DNA from 4 places in the Streptomyces sp. NBC_00203 genome. Region 4 is predicted to be linked to each of the others. Evidence: riboswitches for the same ligand, from Rfam matches in the RefSeq annotation. Region 4 holds a riboswitch; each other region holds the start of a gene.
What was found. Region 4 has a riboswitch for cobalamin ahead of OG975_RS14480 (prenyltransferase/squalene oxidase repeat-containing protein). Riboswitches for the same ligand answer to the same signal wherever they lie in the genome.
Positions count from the first base shown of each region.

Region 1: linked by a shared signal. The riboswitch ahead of OG975_RS17040 (HoxN/HupN/NixA family nickel/cobalt transporter) and the one ahead of OG975_RS14480 (prenyltransferase/squalene oxidase repeat-containing protein) in region 4 are both predicted to bind cobalamin.
Region 2: linked by a shared signal. The riboswitch ahead of OG975_RS11065 (cobalamin biosynthesis protein) and the one ahead of OG975_RS14480 (prenyltransferase/squalene oxidase repeat-containing protein) in region 4 are both predicted to bind cobalamin.
Region 3: linked by a shared signal. The riboswitch ahead of OG975_RS04570 (CbtB-domain containing protein) and the one ahead of OG975_RS14480 (prenyltransferase/squalene oxidase repeat-containing protein) in region 4 are both predicted to bind cobalamin.

Region 1 covers NZ_CP108126.1:3,780,100-3,785,707, reverse strand. The annotation lists gene OG975_RS17060 (tyrosinase family protein) at 1-261, shown strand, start outside; partial or broken gene OG975_RS17055 (NAD(P)-dependent oxidoreductase) at 303-803, opposite strand; gene OG975_RS17050 (hypothetical protein) at 940-1,527, shown strand; gene OG975_RS17045 (YcnI family protein) at 1,558-2,325, shown strand; gene OG975_RS17040 (HoxN/HupN/NixA family nickel/cobalt transporter) at 2,354-3,457, opposite strand; cobalamin riboswitch at 3,485-3,712, opposite strand; gene OG975_RS17035 (hypothetical protein) at 3,737-3,895, opposite strand; gene OG975_RS17030 (winged helix-turn-helix domain-containing protein) at 3,890-4,249, shown strand; gene OG975_RS17025 (Cys-Gln thioester bond-forming surface protein) at 4,421-5,608, opposite strand, start outside.
Region 2 covers NZ_CP108126.1:2,392,274-2,397,881, forward strand. The annotation lists gene OG975_RS11055 (anion permease) at 24-1,265, shown strand; gene OG975_RS11060 (hypothetical protein) at 1,286-1,501, shown strand; cobalamin riboswitch at 1,790-1,931, shown strand; gene OG975_RS11065 (cobalamin biosynthesis protein) at 2,050-3,006, shown strand; gene OG975_RS11070 (cobyric acid synthase) at 3,003-4,535, shown strand; gene cobN (cobaltochelatase subunit CobN) at 4,532-5,608, shown strand, end outside.
Region 3 covers NZ_CP108126.1:945,587-951,194, reverse strand. The annotation lists partial or broken gene OG975_RS04595 (CapA family protein) at 1-450, opposite strand, end outside; gene OG975_RS04590 (TetR/AcrR family transcriptional regulator) at 516-1,085, opposite strand; gene OG975_RS04585 (type 1 glutamine amidotransferase domain-containing protein) at 1,088-1,783, opposite strand; gene OG975_RS04580 (nuclear transport factor 2 family protein) at 2,061-2,453, shown strand; gene OG975_RS04575 (histidine phosphatase family protein) at 2,482-3,060, opposite strand; cobalamin riboswitch at 3,161-3,325, shown strand; gene OG975_RS04570 (CbtB-domain containing protein) at 3,362-3,583, shown strand; gene OG975_RS04565 (CbtA family protein) at 3,609-4,373, shown strand; gene OG975_RS04560 (TetR/AcrR family transcriptional regulator C-terminal domain-containing protein) at 4,425-5,078, opposite strand; gene OG975_RS04555 (alpha/beta fold hydrolase) at 5,075-5,608, opposite strand, start outside.
Region 4 covers NZ_CP108126.1:3,180,722-3,186,329, reverse strand. The annotation lists gene OG975_RS14490 (energy-coupling factor transporter transmembrane component T) at 1-382, opposite strand, end outside; partial or broken gene OG975_RS14485 (SCO2322 family protein) at 399-1,081, opposite strand; gene OG975_RS14480 (prenyltransferase/squalene oxidase repeat-containing protein) at 1,111-2,361, opposite strand; cobalamin riboswitch at 2,467-2,617, opposite strand; gene OG975_RS14475 (phosphotransferase family protein) at 2,700-3,359, shown strand; gene OG975_RS14470 (PP2C family protein-serine/threonine phosphatase) at 3,453-4,682, opposite strand; gene OG975_RS14465 (ATP-binding protein) at 4,869-5,608, shown strand, end outside.

The DNA.
Region 1 (5,608 bases), 600 kb from region 4:
GTCCACCGCTGGGTCGGCGGCGCCATGCTCGGGGGCGCCTCGGTCAACGACCCCGTCTTCTGGCTGCACCACGCCTTCGTGGACTTCCAGTGGTCGCGCTGGCGGCAGCGGCACCGGGGTGCCCGTTATCTGCCCGCGCGGCCGCCGGGTCCGGTCAACCGGCAGCACGGGCGGGTCGTCGCACGACACGAGGGGATGCCTCCGTGGGGCGTGACACCGGACGAGCTGGAGGATCACAGCAGGATTTACCGATACGCGTAGAGCCGCCTGTGGGCAGATCTGGTTAAACCTGTGGGTAGAACGGCGAGGCCCACCTGGGCCACCCGGCCGCCGATCTTCCCGAGTCCGAGCAGACCGAGCCGGCGGCCGTGCAGATCGGCGCCGACGGTGCTCTGCCAGGGGCCGCCCGATCGCAGTGCGTTGTGCTCCGTGACGATGCCCCGCGCGAGGCTGAGCAGCAGCGCCCACGTCAGCTCGACCGGCGGAGTCGAGGTACTCGGAGTGCCGCACACGGTCACGCCGTGTGCCTCGGCGGCCGCGTAGTCGATCATCGTGTTGCGCATCCCGGAGGCGATCAGCAGCTTCAGGCGTGGCAGCCGGGCCAGCAGCGACGCCGGGAAGGGCACCCGCTCGCGCAAGGTGACGACGATGTCGAAGTCCGCGAGGGCGGCGGCCAGCGTGTCCTCGCCGGGGAAGCGCTCGGTGAAGCTGATGACCTCCCCCTCGCCCGCGACCGGCGACCAGTCTGCGATCTCGGTCGCGACGCCCTGAAAGTCGTTCAGCACGGCACAGCGAAGTCGCATGTCAGGTCCCCCAGGGGCAACCGGACCTTACCCGAGCGACGGCAACGCCCCCTGGGCCGCCCGCGCCACCCGGGAGGAGGCGGCTGCTCCGGAAGCCGCGACGCCCGCTCGCTCGCCGTGGCAGTATCTGGGCTCCATGAGTGCGTCCCTGGCAGTACGGAGCTTGCGCGCGGCGGTGTTCGCCGTGCTGTGCGTGCTGCTGGCCGGCGGGGGGCACGGGCTGGCGACGGGGGAGGCACCGCCGCTCTGGGCGGACGGCGCTGGATTGCTCGCCGTCTTCGCGGCCGGCTGTCTGCTGGGCGGCCGGGAGCGGTCGCTGCTCGGGATCGGCGGCGGAATGCTGGCCGCACAGGCCGGACTCCACCTCGGGTTCGAGGCCGCTCGGCCGCGCATGGCGATGAACATGCACGGGGCGCACATGACCGGCGCGCACACCCACGCCCTGACGCCCCACGCCACGGCCGCGCATGTGGCCGCCGCCCTGCTCGCGACCTGGTGGCTGCGGCGCGGCGAAGCCGCGCTGTGGTCCCTGCTGCGGCGGGCCGTGGCACTCGTACCGGGGCTCGCGGCGTGGTGGCGGGTACGGACGGGACCGTCTCACACACGGGCCCGCCGGGACGTCGTATCCCGGAATCACGTGGCGCCGCGGCCACTTCGGCAGCTGTTGCTGCGGCACGCCGTCTCCCGTCGGGGACCGCCGGCAGGGCTCGCCTCCATGCCCTGACCGCATCCACACTCGTACGGAGTTCCCCTGATGTCCCCGATCCGCACCACCCTGCGCCGAGCCGGCCTTGTCGCCGCCCTCACCACGGTCGGAGTCCTGACCGCCGCGGGCGCGGCCTTCGCGCATGTGACGGTCCACCCCGAGAGCTACGCCAAGGGCGCCACGGACGGAGTCCTGACCTTCCGCGTCCCCAACGAGGAGGACACCGCCAGCACCACCAAGGTGCAGGTCTTCCTGCCCACCGACCATCCGGTCCTGGGCGTCCTGGTCACGCCCCAGGCGGGCTGGACCGCGAAGGTGACGACCACCAAGCTCAAGACGCCCATCAAGACGGACGACGGCACCATCACCGACGCCGTCTCCGAGATCACCTGGACCGGCGGCAGGATCCGCCACGGCGAGTACCAGGACTTCGACGTCGCCTTCGGTCAGCTCCCGGACAACACCGACGAGTTGAGCTTCAAGACGCTGCAGACCTACTCGGACGGCAATGTCGCCCGCTGGATCGAGGAGACGCCGAAGGGCGGCGAGGAGCCGGAGAACCCGGCGCCGGTGCTCACGCTTACCGCCAAGGATGCGGGGGAGGACGGTTCCGACGAGGCTTCCACCTCGGACTCGTCGTCGGGCTCGGGTACGGCGTCCCGTTCGGGCTCGTCTCCGGCTGCCGCGGCCAAGAGCTCGGCGTCGAGCAGCGACTCGACGGCCCGGGGTCTGGGCATCGCCGGACTGATCGTCGGCGTCCTCGGTCTGGCCGCGGCCGGATTCGCCCTCGCTCGCGGCCGTAGCGCCCGCTCCTAGCCGATACGCGGCTGCCGCCCCGCCGGTCTCAACTCCCGCCGGCGGGGCGGACTGCCCACCGCTGCTCGACCTTGGCCAGCCGCCAGTACGCCACGGCCGCGGCCCAGACGACCACGAACAGGCCGACGATGATGTAGCCGACGTTGTCCATGTCGAGCCCCGCGATCCAGCCGGTCACCGCGTCGCGCAGGTCGAGCTTGTCGTGCAGCACGCCCACCAGCTCGATCGTGCCGATGAAGAAGGCCACCGCGATGGACAGGCCAGTGATGGTGAGGTTGTAGAAGACCTTGCGTACCGGGTTGGAGAAGGCCCACTGGTAGGCGAAGTTCATGAACGTGCCGTCCAGCGTGTCGAACAGGCTCATCCCCGCCGCGAACAGCAGCGGCAGGCAGAGGATCGCGTACCAGGGCAGCCCGGCCGCCGCACCGCTGCCCGCCATCACCATCAGCGTGACCTCGGTGGCGGTGTCGAAGCCGAGGCCGAAGAGGAAGCCCAGCGGGAACATCTGCCCGGGCCGCGTGATGGACTTCGTGAAGCGGCCGAGGATCCGGTTCATGAACCCCCGGGAATCCAGGTGCTGTTCGAGCTCGGCCTCGTCGTACGTACCGGCCCGCATCGCCCGGAAGACCCGCAGGATCCCGATGAGCGCGACGAGGTTGAGCGCGGCGATGAGGTAGAGGAACGACCCGGAGATCGTCGTACCCATGACACCGAGCACCTGGTGCGTACTGGACCCCTCGTTCATGATCCGCCCGGCCAGCTGGGTGCCTCCGGCGATGAGCGCGGCGAGGATGACCACCACACTGGAGTGCCCGAGCGCGAACCAGAAGCCCACCGACACCGGCCGCTTGCCGTCGGCCATCAGTTTGCGCGTGGTGTTGTCGATCGCGGCGATGTGGTCCGCGTCGAAGGCGTGCCGCATGCCCAGGGTGTAGGCGGTGACGCCCAGGCCGATGCCGAACGCCTTGGAGCCGACCTCGTAGTGCTCCGGCACCACGAGTAGGAACAGGATGCCGAACGCGACGACGTGCAGCGCCGCGATCACGGCCAGGAGTACACCGGTCCGCACGGTGTCCTCGCGCCGCCAGCGGAAGCCGGCTGCGGATGGGGACGACTGCGTGGGCAGGGTCATGCGGTCACGCTCCAGCACCTCGTGGATCACTTCGTGAGATGCCGCGGCCGGTCTCCTGGCTGACGGGTGCACGCGCCCGGCCCTGCCTTCCCGGCCTCGCGGCCAGTGGCGCCACCCGAAGGCGGCACGGGACGGGAACTCCCCGATCACAGTGGCGAGGGCCGCTCCGGTCTGGGCCCCTGAGGGGCCGTCACCGGTCTTCCCGAACACCACGGCCCGCCAACCGTAGGCGTGGCCGGGGTCTCCTGCAAAGCTGCACAGCTACGCAGGTATTGAAGATCACATACGGCTGCTCGCGCTGGCCGTTCCGGAGACCGAGACGGAGACCGAGGCGAACACGGAGACGGAGACGGAGACGGAGACAAAATGGGAATCGGAGACGGGCGGGGAGACGGCGGCGTGCGTCCCGGGGTCGCCTGCGAAGATGGCCCCATGCATCTCGTCCCCGCCGAGCGGGCCGACCGCCGGACCATCGACGGCCACCGGGTCTGCGACGCCGTCGCCGCCATCGGTGAGCCCGGGCACGTACGCACCTGGGCCGACCGCTTCTCCCTCCTCGCCGACCCGCGTCGCCTCGCCCTGCTCCTGGCCCTCCACCGGGCGGGCCCTCTCGCCGTCTCCGACCTCGCAATCGCGACCGGCATGAACGACGCCGCCGTGTCCCAGGCCCTGCGTCTGCTCCGCACCGCGGGGGTGGTCGAGGGCGACAAGGACGGGCGGGTCGTGCGCTATCGGGTGACCGACGGTCCGACCGCCGAACTGCTCGAACACTGCGCGTCCGGCGCCGGCTGAGCCGCTCCCGGGCGCACCGGGATCGAAAAGGGGATCTGGACAAGGCATCCGGACAGGGCCATCCGGACAAGGGTGCGGCCCCGAACGCCTGGGAGGCGGGCCGGGGCCGCGGGCTCACGGAGTCACCGTGGTGCGGTCACTCACTGTTGAGTTGCCAAGGTGCCGTGTTGCTCAGTCCTGCGTCGGCGCGTTCTTCCTGCGGACGAAGAACACCGCCGCGCCGCCGATCACGACCAGGGCGATGGCCACGCCCGCGATGACCGGGGTCGCGCTGGAGCCGCCGGTCTCGGCGAGGTCGGTGCCCCCGCCGGAGGTGCCGCCCACCGTCGCCGGGCTCGGCTCACTGACCGTCTGGGTCGAGATGTCGTTCGCGCCGCCCTGGGTCTTGCAGTCGAGGACGCCCTTGAACCGCTCGGTGAAGCCGTTCGGACCGTCGATCGTGAAGTCGTACGCCTGGTCCTCCTGCAGCGGAATGGTCACCGTCTGGGACTTGCCCGCAGCGATGGTGTGCTCGACGTCCATCAGCTCGAAGGTGAACGCCTCGTCGCCCTCGTTGGCCGCCGTGATGTCGACGCCGCCCTTGGTGCAGTTCTTCTCGGCGGACAGGGCCGGTATCGCGCCCTTCTCCGCCCAGTTGGCGGTCGCCGCGGCGGAGACCGTCGACTCGCTGGAGCCCGCGAGGATCTGTGTCTGGCTGTGGGTCTCCGAGGTGAAGGCGCGGCCGACCGGCACGGTCGTGGACGCCTGTACGGTCAGCGCGGCCGAACCGTCCGCGCTGTCCTTCGGCACGTCGAAGTAGAGCCGGCTGCCGTCGGTGGCGGAGGTGATCGCCTTGCCGTTCTTGTCGACGATCTTCACCCCACTGGCGGCGGAGTCCGCGGGCGGCGTCACCGTCACACTGCCCGCGTTGGTGTGCACCGTGACGGGGCCGAGCCGCTCGCCGGCGTGACCGGAGACCGCGGCCGGGTCGAGGGTCAGCGAGGCCTGGGGCTCCGCCAGATTCCGCGCGTTCTTCTGCAGATAGTCCGCGAGCTTCTCCGCCTGCGGGTCCACCGCGTCCACGTCGGCGCCGTCCGAGTACCGCCAGATGGCCACCTGAGTGCCGGCCGCCGCGTCCTTCTCGGTGAGGCTGCCGACGCCGGCCTTCTTGGCGAGCGCCGCGAGGTCGTTCACCTGCGGGTAGGAGTTCTGCAGGATCCAGCGGATCCTGCCCGCGTTCTTGTTGCCGTTCAGCGACGTACCGCTCCAGGGGGTCTCCTGGTACTTGGCGTCCCGCTGTGTCGGGTTGTGGATGTCGATGCAGTAGGTCTGCAACATGCCGCCGTTGTCGACGGACATCTCGAACAGCCCCGCGGACAC
Region 2 (5,608 bases), 790 kb from region 4:
ACGTCAAACAGAAGCCTGGGTAAATGGAACACATCACGCTCCTCCTCGGAATCGTGATCGTCACCGCTCTCGTGTTCGATTTCACGAACGGTTTCCACGACACCGCCAACGCGATGGCCACCACCATCTCGACCGGCGCGCTCAAGCCCAAGGTCGCGGTGGCCATGTCCGCCGTGCTCAACCTTGTCGGCGCCTTCCTCTCGGTGGAGGTCGCCAACACGATCTCCAAAGGCCTCGTCGACGAATCCGGCATCCAGCCCGAAGTGATCTTCGCGGCGCTTGTCGGTGCCATCCTCTGGAATCTGCTGACGTGGCTCGTCGGCCTCCCGTCCAGCTCCTCGCACGCCCTCATGGGCGGCCTGGTCGGCGCCACCATCGCCTCCGCCGGCACCGGCGCGGTGCACGGGGACGTCCTGGTCGGCAAGGTGCTGCTGCCCGCCGTCGCGGCCCCCATAGTCGCGGGCATAGCCGCGATGCTCGCCACGCGGCTGTCGTACAGGCTCAGCAAGAACGCCGACACCAAGGCCACCGCGAAGGGCTACCGCGCCGGCCAGATCGCCTCCGCCGGCCTGGTCTCGCTGGCCCACGGCACCAACGACGCCCAGAAGACGATGGGCATCATCACCCTGGCCCTGATCGCCGGTGGCGCCATCGCCCCCGACGCCGATCCGCCGGTCTGGGTGATCCTCTCCGCCGGTCTCGCCATCGCGCTCGGCACCTACCTGGGCGGCTGGCGCATCATCCGCACGATGGGCAAGGGCCTGACCGACCTCCAGCCGCAGCAGGGCTTCGCCGCCCAGACCAGCGCGGCCACGGTCATCCTGGCCTCCTCCCACATCGGCTTCTCCCTCTCCACCACGCACTCGGTCTCCGGTTCCGTGATGGGCGCCGGCCTCGGCCGCAAGGGCGGCGTGGTCCGCTGGTCCACCGCCACCCGGATGTTCATCGCCTGGGGTCTGACGCTGCCGGCCGCCGCGCTGGTCGGCGCGGGCGCCGAGTGGGTCACCGGCCTCGGCGACTGGGGCACCGCGCTCGTCGCCGTCTTCCTGGTCGCCTCCAGCGCCGCGATCTGGCGGATCTCGCGCCGCGAGGTGGTCGACGCCACCAACGTCAACGAGACCGAGGAGCCCGCCGGTGTGGTGACCACGGCCATCGCCGCCGTGACCCCGCCGCCGGCCGGCAGCCTCACCGATGACCTCACGGCCACCATTCCGGCTCCCGCCGAGACCGCGGCGAACCCGTCGGCTCCGTCGGCCATGGCCTGAGACCCAAAGGAAGAAACAGCATGAACATCGACTGGGCAGCCCTCGGGTCCGTCATCGGAGTGAGCCTCGGAGTGACCGTGGCCCTCGTCGGCCTCTTCACCCTCGGCGTCGTCGGCCTCTCCAAGAAGGAGTCGGCCCAGGGCGGTTCGGCCGCCGCGGCGGCCACGGGCGCGTACGTCTGCTTCGCGGCCTGCGCCGCGGCGGTGGCGTACGGCATCTCCCTGATCATCGCCTGAAGCATCCGGCCGATCGTGGTCCGAGCACCGCACGTTCCTCTCTGAGGACCGCACGACCCTTGCCGCCCTGCTCATCGGTCACCTTTCCTGGTGACGGTGAGCGGGGCGGTTCTTTTTCCGCGTCGGCGGACATTTCGGATGCCTACACTCCGTGATCATCAGCGCATCCGTGGACTGCCGCTCCCCACAGGGGAATTCGGCACAAGTCGGTCTCGGCGGGCAGGCCGGGGTGGTGGCGGTGTGGGTCTCAGCACACTCCCCCGTCGCAGGTCAACAGCAAGTTGACGGGTCTTCCAACCCCGTGGTGGACTGCCCGAGCCAAGTACGGCGGCATGAGAGGAAGCCGGTGTGAGTCCGGCGCGGTCCCGCCACTGTCACCGGGGAAGAAAGTCCCCGGGAGCCAGGAACTCTCACCGCCGGTCTCGTCGAACCAGGGCGTGGACACCCTGAGTGAGGACATATCGCCATGCGCGGCTGCCCAAGTGCCCTGCCAACGACGCGAGTGATGCGAACGACGGTCGTGCCCGACCCGACGGTCGGCTGAACCGATGCGTGCCGATCGCGTCTTCGCGTACGGCGCCACCGCCGGCCTCCTCGGCGACCTGCTGCTCGGCGACCCTCGCCGGGGGCATCCGGTCGCCGCGTTCGGGCGGGCCGCGGGAGCCGTGGAGCGGGTGTTGTGGCGGGACCACCGCGGGTGGGGCGCGCTGCACACCGCCGTGTGCGTGGGCGGTGCCGCAGGGCTGGCGGCGCTCGCGAGCCATTCCGTACGTTCCTCTCGTACCGCCTCCATCGCGCTGACCGCCGCCGCCACTTGGGCCGTCGTCGGGGGGACCTCCCTCGGGCGCGAGGCCCGCGCGATCGGCGACGCGCTCGCGGCCGGCGATGTCGAGGTGGCCCGGGAGCGGCTGCCCCATCTGTGCGGGCGGGATCCCCAGGCGCTGGACGCCCACGGGATCGCTCGGGCCGTCGTCGAGTCCGTCGCCGAGAACACCTCCGACGCGGTGGTGGGGGCGCTGGTGTGGGGCGCTGTGGGCGGCGTACCCGGGCTTGTCGCCTTCCGTGCCGTGAACACGCTCGACGCCATGGTCGGGCACAAGTCCCCCAAGTACCGGCGGTACGGGTGGGCTTCCGCACGCCTGGACGATGTGGCCGGGTGGCCGGGGGCCCGGCTGACCGCCGTGCTCGCGAGCGCGGCCGGAAGTGATCCGCGGGGTGCCGTACGCGCCTGGCGTGCCGACGCCCGTAAGCATCCGAGCCCCAACGCCGGGCCTGTGGAGGCCTCGTTCGCGGGGGCGCTCGGGGTGCGGCTCGGCGGGACTCTCGCGTACGGGGGGCGGGTCGAGCACCGGCCCGTACTCAACGGCACCGGGCGCGCCGTCCAAGTCGACGACATCGAGCGGGCCGTACGGCTGTCGCGGCGTGTGAGCTGGCTCGCCCTCGGCGTGAGTGCCGCCGGGCGACTGCTCTCCCAGAGACTTCTCGCGAAGGGGCGTACCTCATGAGTGGCGGAGCGAGCGGCGGAACGGGCGGCGGACTCCTCGTCGCCGGGACCACCTCCGACGCCGGCAAGAGCGTCGTCACCGCCGGGATCTGCCGGTGGCTGGTGCGGCAGGGCGTCAAGGTCGCGCCCTTCAAGGCGCAGAACATGTCGCTGAACTCGTTCGTGACGCGCGAGGGCGCCGAGATCGGGCGCGCGCAGGCCATGCAGGCGCAGGCCGCGCGCGTCGAGCCCACCGCGCTGATGAATCCCGTGCTGCTCAAGCCGGGGAGCGACCGCAGCAGTCAGGTCGTCCTCATGGGCAAGCCCGTGGGTGAGATGACCGCGCGCGGCTATCACGGCGGGCGCCAGGAGGCCCTTCTGGGGACCGTGCTGGACTGCCTCGCCGAGTTGCGGGGCACGTATGACGCGGTGATCTGTGAGGGGGCCGGGAGTCCTGCCGAGATCAATCTGCGGCGGACGGACATCGTGAACATGGGGATCGCGCGCAACGCGCGGCTGCCCGTGCTCGTCGTCGGCGACATCGACCGCGGGGGCGTGTTCGCCTCGTTCTTCGGGACGGTCGCGCTGCTGTCGCGCGAGGACCAGGAGTTCGTCGCCGGGTTCCTCGTCAACAAGTTCAGGGGGGATGTCTCCCTGCTGGAGCCGGGGCTCGACATGCTCCACGGTCTCACCGGGCGGCGCTCCTACGGCGTCCTCCCCTTCCAGCACGGTCTCGGCATCGACGAGGAGGACGGGCTGCGCGTCTCGCTGCGGGGTGCCGTGCGGGAGTCCGTCGTGGCGGAACCCGTCGGCGCGGACGTCCTGCGGGTCGCCGTCTGCGCGGTCCCCCTGATGTCCAACTTCACGGACGTGGACGCGCTGGCCGCCGAGCCGGGTGTCGTCGTGCGGTTCGTGGACCGGGCCGAGGAGCTGGCCGACGCCGACCTCGTCGTCGTACCGGGGACCCGGGGGACGGTGAAGGCGCTGGAGTGGCTGCGGGAGCGCGGACTCGCGGACGCGATCGCACGACGGGCCGCCGAGGGGCGGCCCGTGCTGGGCATCTGCGGTGGCTTCCAGGTCCTCGGCGAGCACATCGAGGACGAGGTCGAGTCGCGCGCCGGTCAGGTCGACGGGCTCGGACTCCTCCCCGTACGCGTGCGGTTCGCGCGCGAGAAGACCCTCACCCGGCCGGTCGGCGAGGCGCTCAGCGAGTACGTCGAGGGGTACGAGATCCATCATGGTGTCGCCGACGTCAACGGCGGCGAACCCTTCTTGGACGGGTGCCGGGTCGGCGCCGTCTGGGGCACGCACTGGCACGGCTCGCTGGAGTCGGACGGGTTCCGGCGTGCCTTTCTGCGCGAGGTGGCGGCCGCCGCGGGCCGCCGTTTCGTGCCGGCCGCCGACACGTCGTTCGCGGCGCTGCGCGAGGAGCAGCTGGACCGGCTCGGCGATCTGATCGAGGAACACGCGGACACGGACGCGCTCTGGCGGCTCATCGAGTCGGGCGCGCCATCAGGACTGCCTTTCATTCCACCGGGAGCGCCCGCATGAGCACAGTGTTGTTGTTGTCGACCGCCGACACGGATCTGCTGGCGGCCCGTGCCTCCGGCGCCCCGTACCGGATCGGCAATCCGACCCGGGTGGATGTCACGGCCGAGCTGCCCGCGCTCGTCGAGGGTGCGGACATCGCCGTCGTACGGCTGCTGGGCGGCAAGCGTGCCTGGGAGGACGGGCTCGCCTTCCTCAAGGCGTCCGGCGTCCCGACCGTGCTGCTGGGCGGAGAGGCCGTCCCGGACGCCGAGTTGATGGCCGAGTCGTCGGTGCCCGCGGGTGTGGTGGCCGAGGCGCTGCGGTATCTCGTCGAGGGCGGCCCGGAGAACCTGACCGAGCTGGCCCGCTTCCTCTCCGACACCGTGCTGCTGACGGGTGAGGGCTTCGAGGAGCCGCACAAGATGGCGGAGTACGGCGTCCACGGCGAGCGCGTGCTCGTCGAGGGCCGCCCGACCGTCGGCGTGCTCTTCTACCGGGCGCACCACCTGTCCGGCAACACCGGCTTCGTCGACACGCTGTGCGACGCGATCGAGGCGCGGGGCGTCAACGCCCTTGCCGTGTACTGCGGTTCGCTGCGCGGCGCGGACGCGGGCCTGTACGAGATCCTCGGGAAGGCCGACGCGCTGGTCGCCACCGTGCTCGCGGCGGGCGGCACGCACGCCTCGCAGGCGTCGGCGGGCGGCGACGAGGAGGCCTGGGACATCGGCGCGCTCGCCGACCTCAACGTCCCTGTCCTGCAAGGGCTTTGCCTCACCTCCTCGAAGCAGGCCTGGGACGAGTCGGACGCCGCCCTCTCCCCCATGGACGCGGCGATGCAGGTCGCGATCCCGGAGTTCGACGGCCGCCTCATTACGGTCCCCTTCTCCTTCAAGGAGCAGGGCCCGGACGACGTCCCGGTCTACGTCGCCGACCCCGAGCGGGCCGCGCGCGTCGCCGGAATCGCCGTGCGGCACGCCCAGTTGAAGCACAAGCCGAACGCGGACAAGAAGCTCGCGCTCGTCTTCACCGCCTACCCGACCAAGCACTCCCGGGTCGGCAACGCCGTCGGCCTCGACACGCCCGCGTCGGCGGTA
Region 3 (5,608 bases), 2.2 Mb from region 4:
CCCCGCCGAGCGAAGACCCGCGTCCGCCAGGGAATCGAGGGTCTCCTCCAGCCCGCGGCGGCCGTAGTCCAGCACATGGTTGTTGGCCAGGGCGCAGACATGCGGACGGGCGGCGGCCAGGGCGGGCAGGTTGGCCGGGTGCATCCGGTAGTGGACCTCTTTGGCGGGCGCGATCTCGTCGTTCCGCGTGACGGCGGTCTCCAGGTTGAGGATCCGGGCGTCGGGCGCCGCCGCGTCGAGCACGTCCAGAGCGTCGCCCCACGGCCAGGGGAAGCCGACCGGCTGGGGAATCATGCCGTTCGCCGCCTCGGCCAGCTCCACATAGGCGCGGGCGTCCTTGATGTACGACTCCGGCAGCTTCGGATCGCCGGGGTGCGGAAGTATCTGGTCGACTCCGCGGCCGAGCATCACGTCACCGGCCAGGAACAGCGTGACGAGGTCACCGCCCATTCCTCCAGGCTAGGCCGGTCCGGCGGGTATTGCTTCCGGGCCGCGAGCACACCCCTGACCAGGGATTACCGGAAACCCCCTGAACCGAGCGGGGCTCCCAGCAATCCGGTGAGCAGGGCGTCGGTCGCCGGGAGCAGCAGATGTCTGCCCTCGGGCGCCGACTCCAGGCCGACGACCAGGGCGAGGCAGATGTCGGCGGCCTCGGCGGGCTCGACGCCGGCCAGGGAGTCCGCCTCGGCGAAGAGGGTGATCAGGAGGCGGCGCAGTTCGCCGGTGAAGTCGTGGCAGATGTCACCGAACAACCGGGCCTTCGCGTCGAGGAGTTCGGCCGTGTGCGGGGAGTCCCCGGCCAGTCGGCCCACCAGGTCGAGCTTGGCGGCGAGGACGCCCCGGACGCGTTCGGTGTGCGGGGCGTCCTCGGTGGCCGCCTGCCGGGCCCGGCCGAGCGCCTGCTCGTGCAGGCGTCCGGCGAGGCGGCGGAAGGCGTCGTCCTTGCCACGCACGTACTGGTAGACCGCTGACCGGGACACGCCCATGGTGGAGGCGATGTCGTCCATCGTGGTGCGCCGTACGCCGTACCTGGTCAGGCACTCGTAGGCGGCGTCGAGGACCTCGTCGAGCCGGTCGGTGGCCATCGTCAGGCCAGCTTCTTCAGCAGCTCTGCCGCGAGCGGGGCGGAGGAGGACGGGTTCTGGCCGGTGACCAGGTTGCGGTCGACAACCACCTTGGGGGCCCACGGCTCGCCCTCCTGGAAGTCGACGCCCGCCTCGACGAGCCTGTCCTGGAGCAGCCACTTGGCCTTGCCTGCGAGACCCGCCTGGGTCTCCTCGGCGTTGGTGAACCCGGAGACCCGGTAGCCCGCGAAGGCGTTGCCGCCGTCCTCGCGGGTGGCGGCGAGCAGCGCGGCCGGGGCGTGGCACACCACACCGAGCGGCTTGCCCGAGTCGAGCGCGAGGGTGAGGAGCCGGCCGGAGTCGGCGTTGACCGCGAGGTCCTCCATCGGGCCGTGGCCGCCGGGGTAGAAGACGGCCGCGTAGTCGTCCAGGTCCACTTCCTCCAGCTTGACCGGCTGCTGGAGCTCGGCGATCGACGCGAGGGCGTCGGCGATCCGGTCGGCGCCCTCCTGCCCGCCGTTCACCTCGGGCGCCAGGCTTCCCCGGTCCACGGTCGGCACGACGCCGCCCGGCGTGGCGACGACGACCTCGTGACCCGCGGCCTTGAAGGCCTCGTACGGGGCGACGGCCTCCTCGGCCCAGAAACCGGTCGGGTGCCGGGTGCCGTCGGCGAGCGTCCAGTAGTCGACGCCGGTCATCACGAAAAGGATCTTCGACATGGTGTGTTCTCCGGGGGAGCGGGCCCTGACGGACCTGGGGAGCGTTCTTGGCCGTACGCCCTGACGTTCTGCGCTCAGATCGTCAGGGCGGCGATGTGCTCGACGGTATGCGCGTCGGACATAGGTGACCAATAGGGAACCCGCTTGCAGGCATAGGGAATCCAATGCCACTCCGGGAATACGGCGGGCGGCTCTGCCCCGAGGCTGGACGCCGCGAACACACGCGATTAATGTCATCCGCACCTAGACAACTGGTTGAGTAGAAGAGGTGGGCGTGATGCATTCCTTCCGCAAGGCCGTGGAGGCCGGAGACTTCGCCGCGATCGAGGAGATGCTGGCCGAGGACGTGGTGTTCACCAGCCCCGTCGCCTTCAAGCCCTACCCGGGCAAGGCCATCACCGCGGCCATCCTGCGCGGCGTCTCCCGTGTCTTCACCGACTTCCGGTACGTACGCGAGATCGCCGGCGCCGACGGCCGGGACCACGCGCTGGTCTTCGAGGCGAAGGTGGGCGACAAGCAGCTCACCGGCTGCGACTTCCTGCACTTCGACGAGGACGGCCGGATCGACGACTTCATGGTCATGGTCCGCCCACTGAAGGCGGCCCAGGCGCTCTCCGAGGCGATGGGGGCGCAGTTCGAGCGGATCTCGCGGGAGGCGGCGGGCGCGTGAGGGACGACGCGCCCTGATGGCGTACGGGTCAGCCCGGCTCCCCGAGCGGGCGTCCCGCGCGAACGTTCCAGCGACCCGCGCGGCCGCTGAACTCCGTGGCGGTCAGCGGTGGCACGTCGACGCGCCAGAAGGCCGACTCCGGCGCCCCCAACACCCGTACCACCAAAGCCCGTACGACCTCCGGCTCCACCACGGCGACGGTTCGCCCGGTGACCTCGGAGGCCGTGTCCAGCCAGCCCGCCACCCGGTCGCAGAACGCCCGCACCGACTCCCCGTCGTGCGGCGCGGATCCGGGATCGGCCAGCCACTGTGCCACCGCCTCCGGCTCCTTCGCGCTCACCTCGTCGAGGGTCGCCCCGCGCCAGCGGCCCACGTCCACCCCCGCCAACTCCGGTGCGTCCTCAGGGGTGTCGAGGCCGAGCGCGCCCGCGGTCTCCCGGCACCGCACGGTGGGGGAGACCCACGGCCGGGCCGCGGCCGGAACACTGCCCGCGGCCGCCCGCGCGAGCCGCAGCCCCGAGGCATCGACCGGACATCCGTCGTCGAAGCGGGCCTCGCGCAGTGCCTCGCTGATCGCCGCTGAGATCAGGATCACTCGGCTCGTCATACACATCCACTTTCCTGTGCGAAACCCTTGTGCGGTACGGGAACCGGCCACGCGGCCGGGCGAGGGGCGCACGCCGTGCTCCTCATGCGCCCTTGGCCGAATCCCCGCCACGCGGTACGGTCTCGTCGATATTGACGACGGTTCGGCGGAAGTCCGGTGGAAATCCGGCACGGTCGCGCCACTGTAAGCCCATCAAGAACCACTCCCGCCAGGGGTGGTGAAGGTCGAGCAAGTCAGACCCGCGGCCGTCGTCCTGTGCACCACCACGATGGGACGCGAGTTCCCCAGGAGGTTCTGCCCCATGGCGCAGTCCGTCGCTCAGCCGACCGTTACCCCCACCGCCGTTCCCGCGAAGCTGCCGATCGGCGCGATCGCCCCCTGGGCGGTCTTCTTCGGCATCCTGATGCTGGTCCTGCTCTACTTCGTCGGCGCCGAACAGGGCGCCACCTCCCTCGTGTCCGGCGAGAACGTGCACGAGTGGGTGCACGACGCCCGCCACCTCCTCGGCTTCCCCTGCCACTGACGCCGAAGAGGAAACGTACGAGCTCATGAATTCCGCAACTGTCAGAAACCTCCTGGTGCGTGGCATGCTCGCGGGTCTCGCCGCGGGCCTGCTCGCCCTGGTCGTCGCCTACTTCCTGGGTGAGCCGCGCGTGGACTCGGCGATCGCCTACGAGGAGGCGCACTCGCACGAGCACGGCATGGAGATCGTCTCCCGCACGATGCAGTCCACCGGCGGTCTGGCCACCGGTGTCCTCGTCTACGGGGTCTCGTTCGGCGGGATCGCCGCCCTCGCGTACTGCTTCGCGCTGGGCCGGATCGGCCGGTTCGGGCCGCGCGCCAGCGCGCTCCTGCTGTCGGCGGCGGGCCTGCTCGCCGTCTACGTCGTGCCGTTCCTGAAGTACCCGGCCAACCCGCCGTCCGTCGGCGACCCCGACACCATCGGCAGGCGCACGACCCTGTACTTCCTGATGATGGTGCTCAGCGTGCTGCTCGCCGTCGCCACGGTCATCCTGGGCAAGCGCCTCGCGCCGCGCCTGGGCAACTGGAACGCGACGCTCGCGGCGGGCGCGTTCTTCGTCCTCGCCATCGGCCTCGCGTACGCGTTCCTGCCGGCCGTCAACGAGGTCCCGAAGGACTTCTCCGCCAGCCTGCTCTGGCAGTTCCGCCTCGCGGCCCTGGCCATCCAGCTGACCCTGTGGACCGCCTTCGGTCTCGTCTTCGGGGTGCTGGCGGAGCGGGTACTGGCTCCACGACCGGCCACCGTGCGGGAGAAGGAGCCCGCCGCGGAGGCAACTCCCGTCGCTCACTGAGTGGTTGAAGAAGGGCGGTCCCGGTCCTCGGCCTGGGGCCGCCCTTCTCGTTCAGATCAGCCGCTCGAAGCCGTCCAGCATCGCCGTGAGGCCGACGTCGAAGTGTTCGTCGATCTCCGTGTCGTCGGCCGCGCGGGCGAGGACGTTGTACGCGGGCGACTCGGGCGCGGGCTTCTTGCTGCGGCTCTGCGAACCGAGCCGCACCACCGCCAGGCTCAGCGCGTGCCCGATGGTGAACTCGCGCAGACAGCGAGCGATCTGCAGGGCGTGGGTCGGGGTGAAGCCCCTGGCCTGAAGCAGCTCGATGATCCGTACGCCCGTGTCGATCGACGCACGCGAGCGCACCGGACGGGTCGCGAAGACCGAGACCGCCTGCGGATGGCGGAGCAGCGTGTCGCGCAGCCGCAGGCAGTACTGCTCGGCGACCGCCCGCCAAGTGCCGTCCCAGGGCAGCGAGTCGACGTCGAGCTCGTCGAAGAGCGCCTCCGCGATGCCGTCGAACAGCTCCTCCTGGTCCCGGAAATAGCGGTACACCGCCATCGGGTCGACCCCGAGCCCCGCGCCGAGCTTGCGCATCGAGAAGTTGCCGAGGCCGTTGGCGTCGATCAGGGCCAGTGCGGCGGCGGCGATGTACGTCCGGTTCAGCGCCGGTCTGACGCGCGGGGACGGCCGTGTGTCCGCCGCGCTGCCCTTGTCGGTCTTCATGAGGAGAGTTGGTCCAGAATCGTGGTCAGCCGCTGGGTGAATTCCTCCGGAAGCTGCTGGTAGACCGTGTGGCCTCCGGGGAACTCCTCGCATGCTACGCCGAGCAGTTCGCCGAGGACGTGAGCGGGACGGTAGTAGGGGCGCCCTTCGCTGTCGCGGCCCGTGGCGAGGCGCCAGGGGATACCGGCGTTCCGCAGAGCCTGGAGATCGGGCTGGTACGCGAAGCAGAACTCGGGCAGCTCCCGCTCGATCAGCAGGGCGGAGTTGCCCAGGATGCGGGACATGGTGTCCGGCTCGCGTCCGGTGACGCGGCGCACGGAGCCGCCGGTGGCCAGCAGGAAGCGCGAGGTCGCGGCGATCACCGCCTGGCCCCGCGGGGACACGAACATCCGTGGCGGCTCGGGCATCGTCATCGCTCCGAAAGCCGCCGCCGCCCGCAGCGGTCCCTTCTCCCGGCCGAGCCGCTCGATGTCCTCGATGGCCAGGCGTTCGGGGCTGTCCGCGGGCAGCAACTGCACGAGCGGCGGCTC
Region 4 (5,608 bases):
CGGTGACGCCGAGTTTCACGAAGGCGGTGTAGGAGTGGGCCCAGGGGGCGGTGGTCCGGCGGGCGGCCACCACGTAGCCGGCTACGCCGATGAGGAGGGCTAGGAGGAGGGGGTTCGTGGTGCGGGAGGCGGCTGTTCCCAGGCCCAGGGCCCAGATCCACCAGGCGCCGGGGTGGAGGGAGTTGGTGCGGGTTGCCTCCGGCGTGCGGGTGCGGGTGCGGGTGCGGGTGCGGCGGTGCGGTGGGCGTTGGGCTGGGACGGCACCCGGCGTTGGTGGCTGTGCCCACCCGTCCCGCCCTGCGGGACGATTGCCCACAGCAGCAGCGGGAGGCGGCGTCGGCGTCGGCGTCAAGGCTGGGCGGTCGGGGTCGGCCGGTGTCATTGGGGTCACCCCTGCCTCAGCGCCGGTTGCGGCGGGCCTGCCAGATTGCTGCGGCGCCCAGGAGGGCTACCGCCGCCGCACCTGCCAGCAGGCCTACTGATGGGCCGTGGTGGGCCGGCTTGGTCTGGTGGGGGTGGGCGGTGGCATTCGTCGGCTTGGTCACCTGGTCGCCGCAGCCTGTCTGGGGGTAGCCGGCAATGGCGCACAGGAGGGCGTTGGTGTCGTAGCGGAGGGGCTTCGCGACCGAGGCCAGGGCTTCGGCCGTGGTCGCGTCCGAGGGGACGCTCGCGCAGGCCGTGCGCGGGCGTCCGAGGGGACGCTCGCGCAGGCCGTGCGCGGGGTGGGCGGGGTTTCGCCGGACGGTGCGTCCGTGGGCGTACCGAAGTCGATGACCAGGGCCACGCGCTTCTTGCCCTGCTGGGCGGGCGTCTTGGCGCAGATCGAGGCGAAGTCCCGGTTTCCGCGCGGCTGTACGGCGTGCTGGGAGTCCTCGCTGATCGCGAAGCGGAAGCCCTCGACGTCGCCGTCGGACGGCCGCGCGGTGGACGGGCCCTGGGTGGCGTACGTCCACTTCCCGCCGGTCAGGTCCCAGAAGGACCAGTAGCGGTAGCCGACCGCCTGGGCCTGCCCCGCCCCGCCGAGTACGAGGAGCAGCAGGGCCAAGGCAAGACTCAGGGTCACGGCACGACTCGGAGCCAGGGCCGGCGCGGGCGTCCGACGGCGGCGTATCACAGCTGCTGCTTCTTGTTGCGGCCGCTGATCAGGAAGCCGATGCCGATGCCCGCGACGAGACCGACGCCGACGATCCACCAGACGCCGAGTCCCTTGTCGTCGTCCTTCTTCTTCTCGTCCTTCTTCTCGTCGCTCGCGGCGGCCGAGTGGTCGGACGCGTCCGTCGCCGGACCGGTCGCGCCGAGCTGCTTGACGAGGTCCGCGCCGCCGAAGTCGCGCGGGTCGGTGCCGGTGGCGTGGGCGGCGAAGATCAGCTGGGCGTACGCGGCCGGTCCGGCCTTCGCCGCCCAGGCGCCGTAGTTCTTCTCCAGCCAGGCGAGGGGCTTCTGGGTGTCCTCGGTCCAGCCGTCGGAGGCGAGCGCGACGACCGCGTCGGCGGTGTTTCCGTAGTCGGGCTGGTCCTTGGCGCCGGGCATCGCCGACTTCAGGTACGGGGTGCCGTTGAGGGCGTTGGAGAGGTAGGAGGCGCCGTTGCGGGCAGCCTCCGCCGGCGTGAGCTTCTCCGTGGCGCCGCACACATAACCGGACGTCGAGGTCTTCCCGTGCGTCGTCACGAACCCCTTGCCGAGGGAGCCGAGGACCGCGGCCGCCGTGGCGTCCGCGTTCGCCGCCAGCTTGCCCTTCTTGTCGGGCTGGAACGCGAACCCGCCGCCGCTGCCCTCGCCCTCGCACGCGATGGACAGCGTCACGAGTGCGTCGTACGGCGACTTGCCGCCCTGGGAGACGTTCGCGGGCTTCTCCCCGGCCGCCGCGAGCGCGCCGATCACCACGGACGTCGAGTTGGCGTCGCTGGCCCCGCCCGCGACGTACCCCCAGCCGCCGTCCTTGTTCTGCACGGACTTCAGCCATGCCACGGCCTTGCCCGTCTCGGTGTCGTGCCCGCCGAGTGCGGCCAGGGCCTGCACGGCGGCGGCCGTGTTGTTCGTGTCGACCATCGTCTTGGCGTCGCACTTCGCGGTCGCGTCGGCGCGGTACGGCGCGAACGCCCCGCTCGCACACTGCTGCCCGGTCAGCCAGTCGACGGCCTTCGCCGCGGGCTTGACGCCCACGGTGTCCTGGGCGAGCAGCGCGAGTGACTGCCGCCAGACACCGTCGTAGGTGGGGTCGGTGGAGCCGTACAGGCCCGACGGGATCGCCTGGGACGCGGAGGGGGACGGGGACGAGTCCGCCGCGAGGGCGGCCGGTGCGAAGGCCGTGCCGATCACGGCGGTGGCGGCCAGTACCGCGGCGCTGCGGCGAACAATCATGACTCTCCCCTGGGGAGCCGGGCAGCACCGGGCGCAGACTTGGCCCGAGCGGCTCCGGCTCCGTATACCTCGACGGTGCCGGCCGTCGGCGGGCTGCCGACGGCACGAGCCGGTCACGTCCCGGGCGAGGCGATCCGGCTCACCACCTGGCAGGTGATTCACGGTTGCGGGTCAGCGCCGGATTTGCACCGGCTTCCCCCCGTACGGGTGTGATGACGACGCGCTCACTCTACCGGCCCGTAGGGAAGCCCCTGAGAGCCGCCTGTGAGGCCGGGTGTGCGTACGGCTAGGTTCGGCGCATGCGAACAGGGCGGGGAACAGGGCGGGGAGCGGGACGTATGGGGAAACTGCTCGGCTCGGGGCGTTCCGCGGACGTCTACGAGATCGACGAGGCGTGGGTCCTGCGCCGGGACCGCGAAGGATGGGGCGACGCCACCGCCGAGGCCGCGGTCATGGAACACGTACGAGGGCACGGCTATCCGGTGCCGGGCGTGCGGGCGGCGACCCGGACCGACCTGGTGATGGAGCGGCTGTCCGGGCCGACCATGCTGGAGGCGTTCGGCGCGGGACTGTTCTCCGCCGAGGAGGCCGGCCTCACCCTCGCCCGGCTGCTGCGCACCCTGCACGCCGTGCCCGCCCGGGTCTCCGCCGACCCCGCCGTCCGCGTCCTGCACCTGGACCTGCACCCCGACAACGTGATGCTCACCCCGGACGGCCCGAAGGTCATCGACTGGGCCAACGCCGAGGAGGGCCCGCCCGGCCTGGACTGGGGTACGTCCGCCGTGATCCTCGCCCAGGTGGCCGTCGGGGACGAGCCACACGCGGAGGTGGCGCACGAGACGCTCGCCGCGATGCTCGACGGCAACGCGGCGTACATGACGGAGGACGGGCTGGCGGAGGCGAGGGCCCGGCGCGCCGTCAATCCGACCATGAGCGTGCGCGAGGTCCAACTCCTGGGCGACGCCGAGGAACTGATCCGTACGCTGCTGCACTCCTAGGCTGCTTCGGCTTCACGGAGCAGGAGCAGGAGCAGGAGCAGGAGCAGGAGCAGGAGCAGAGCAGATCAGAGCAGAGCAGAGCAGAGCTGTGCTTCACGGCACGCGTACCGGCACGGTCGTCTCCACCGGCTGGCACAGGACCAGGGCGAGGTCGTCGGCGAGTGCTGTGCCGGTGTGGTTGATCAGGCGGGTGTACAGGGCGTGCAGGGCCTCGTCGGGGAGGGGTTCGCGCAGGGCGAGCGCGGCCTCGCCGAGGAGGGGGAAGGGGGCGCCCTCCGGGTCGCGGGCCTCGGTCAGGCCGTCGGTGTAGAGGAGGAGCCGGTCGCCGGGCTGGAGTCGTACGCGGTACTGGCGCGGGACGGGGCGCAGTCCCAACGGGGGCGTGGGAACCAGGGGTTCGAGGAGTTCGATGCGGTGGCCGGAGCGCAGTGGTGCCGGGTGGCCGCAGTTGACCAGCCGGACCTCGCCGGGCGCGAACTCGGCGAGCACGGCGGTGACGAAGTCCTCGGGGCCCAGCTCCGGGGTGAGGCGAGCGTCGAGACTGCCGACGAGGGTCGTCAAGTCGGGTGCCGTGTAGGCGAGTTCGCGGAAGCCGGCGATGGTGTCGGCGGTCAGCCGGAGGGCGTCGAGGCCGTGACCGCGTACGTCGCCGACGAGCACGCGCAGCCCGTACGGTGTCACCGCCACGTCGTACAGGTCGCCGCCGACCGTCGACTCGCGGGCGGCGCAGTGGTAGCGGGTGGACACCTGAGTGCCGCCCAGGGTGCGGGAGATGGGCCGCAGGATCGCCTCCTGGGTGATCCGGGCGACCTCGCGGGCCTGGGCGAGTGCCGCGACGAGCCGCTCGCGCTGCCGGGCCGCGTACACGGTGAGCGCGCAGCCCAGCAGTAGCCCGCTCCAGTGGACGCCGAACGCGAAGGTCCGCACGGTGCCGTCACCGAGCCCCATCGCGAGGCCCAGTACCGCGGACCAGCAGCAGACCAGGACGGTGTGCCGGACGCCCAGCCTGACGCAGGCCAGCAGCGGGCCGATGAGCAGCAGCATGATGAGCGGCGGCACCCGGTCGAAGAGCAGATCCGGCACAGCGATCGCCAGACAGGCCACCAGCGGCACCAGCACCAGCACAGGCAGCGCCGGCACCGGCCACCGCACCTGCCTCCCGGCACCCGCGGTCAGGTTGTCTCCGCGGCTGCTCGCGGTCAGGTCGCCCTCGCGGCTGCTCGCGGTCGGATCGTCCCCGCGGCTGCTCGCGATCAGGTCATTCCCACGGCTGCCCGCCGTCGGGTCGCTCCCACCGTCACCGCCTCCGCCCCTGGCGGCCATCCGTTCCCCCTGCTCCCTCTCGCCCATCACCCGACAATCTCCGAATTTCGCCCTCCCCACCGTCACCAACAGGGAGTTGATCGCATCTCGTCGAAAGGTGCCCGGAAGTGACGGGGTGCTGCGGCCTTTCTGTCCGAGTTGCCGGAGCGGGCAACGCGGAAGCGTGATCCGGTCAGACTGGTCGGTGTGTCCGACAAGACGACCGCTGGACGGCCCGGCAATCTGCCCCCGGAGACACGAAGTTTCGTCGGGCGGCGGAATGAACTCGGCTGGTTGGACGAGGAGTTGGATCCCGGGGTCGGGATCGACCGGCTGGTGAGTCTCGTCGGGGTCGGTGGGGTCGGCAAGACCCGGCTCGCCCTGCGGGCCGCGGGCCGGGTCCGGGACGCGTACCCCGATGGCGTGTGGCTGGTGGAGCTCTCCCCGCTGCACACCGCCGGCCTGGTCGGCCTGGCCGTCGTCGAGGCGCTGCGGCTCGCGGACCAGTCGACGGGTCCGGTCACCGAGGTGGTCGCCGAATGGGCCAAGGGCAAGCGGCTGTTGCTGGTCCTCGACTCCTGCGAGCACGTCCTCGCGGACTGTGTGGCCTTGGCCGAGGCGCTGCTGCCGGTCCTGCCGGGGCTGCGCATCCTCGTCACCAGCCGGGAGCAGCTCGGCCTGCCGGGCGAGCGCGTGCTGTGCCTGGACCCGCTGCCGGTCGCCGACGACGCGGTGGCCCTGTTCGCCGACCGGGCCGCCGACACCGGATTCACGCTCGACGACACCAACCGCGGCACGGTGGAAGCCGTGTGCCGCCGCCTCGACGGCATCCCGCTCGCCATCGAACTCGCCGCCGTCCGGCTCGCCGAGCTCTCGCTGGCCCAGCTGCACGGCCGCCTCGGCGAACGCCTGCCGTCCCGGCTCGACCTGCTCGCCGCGCGCGAAGG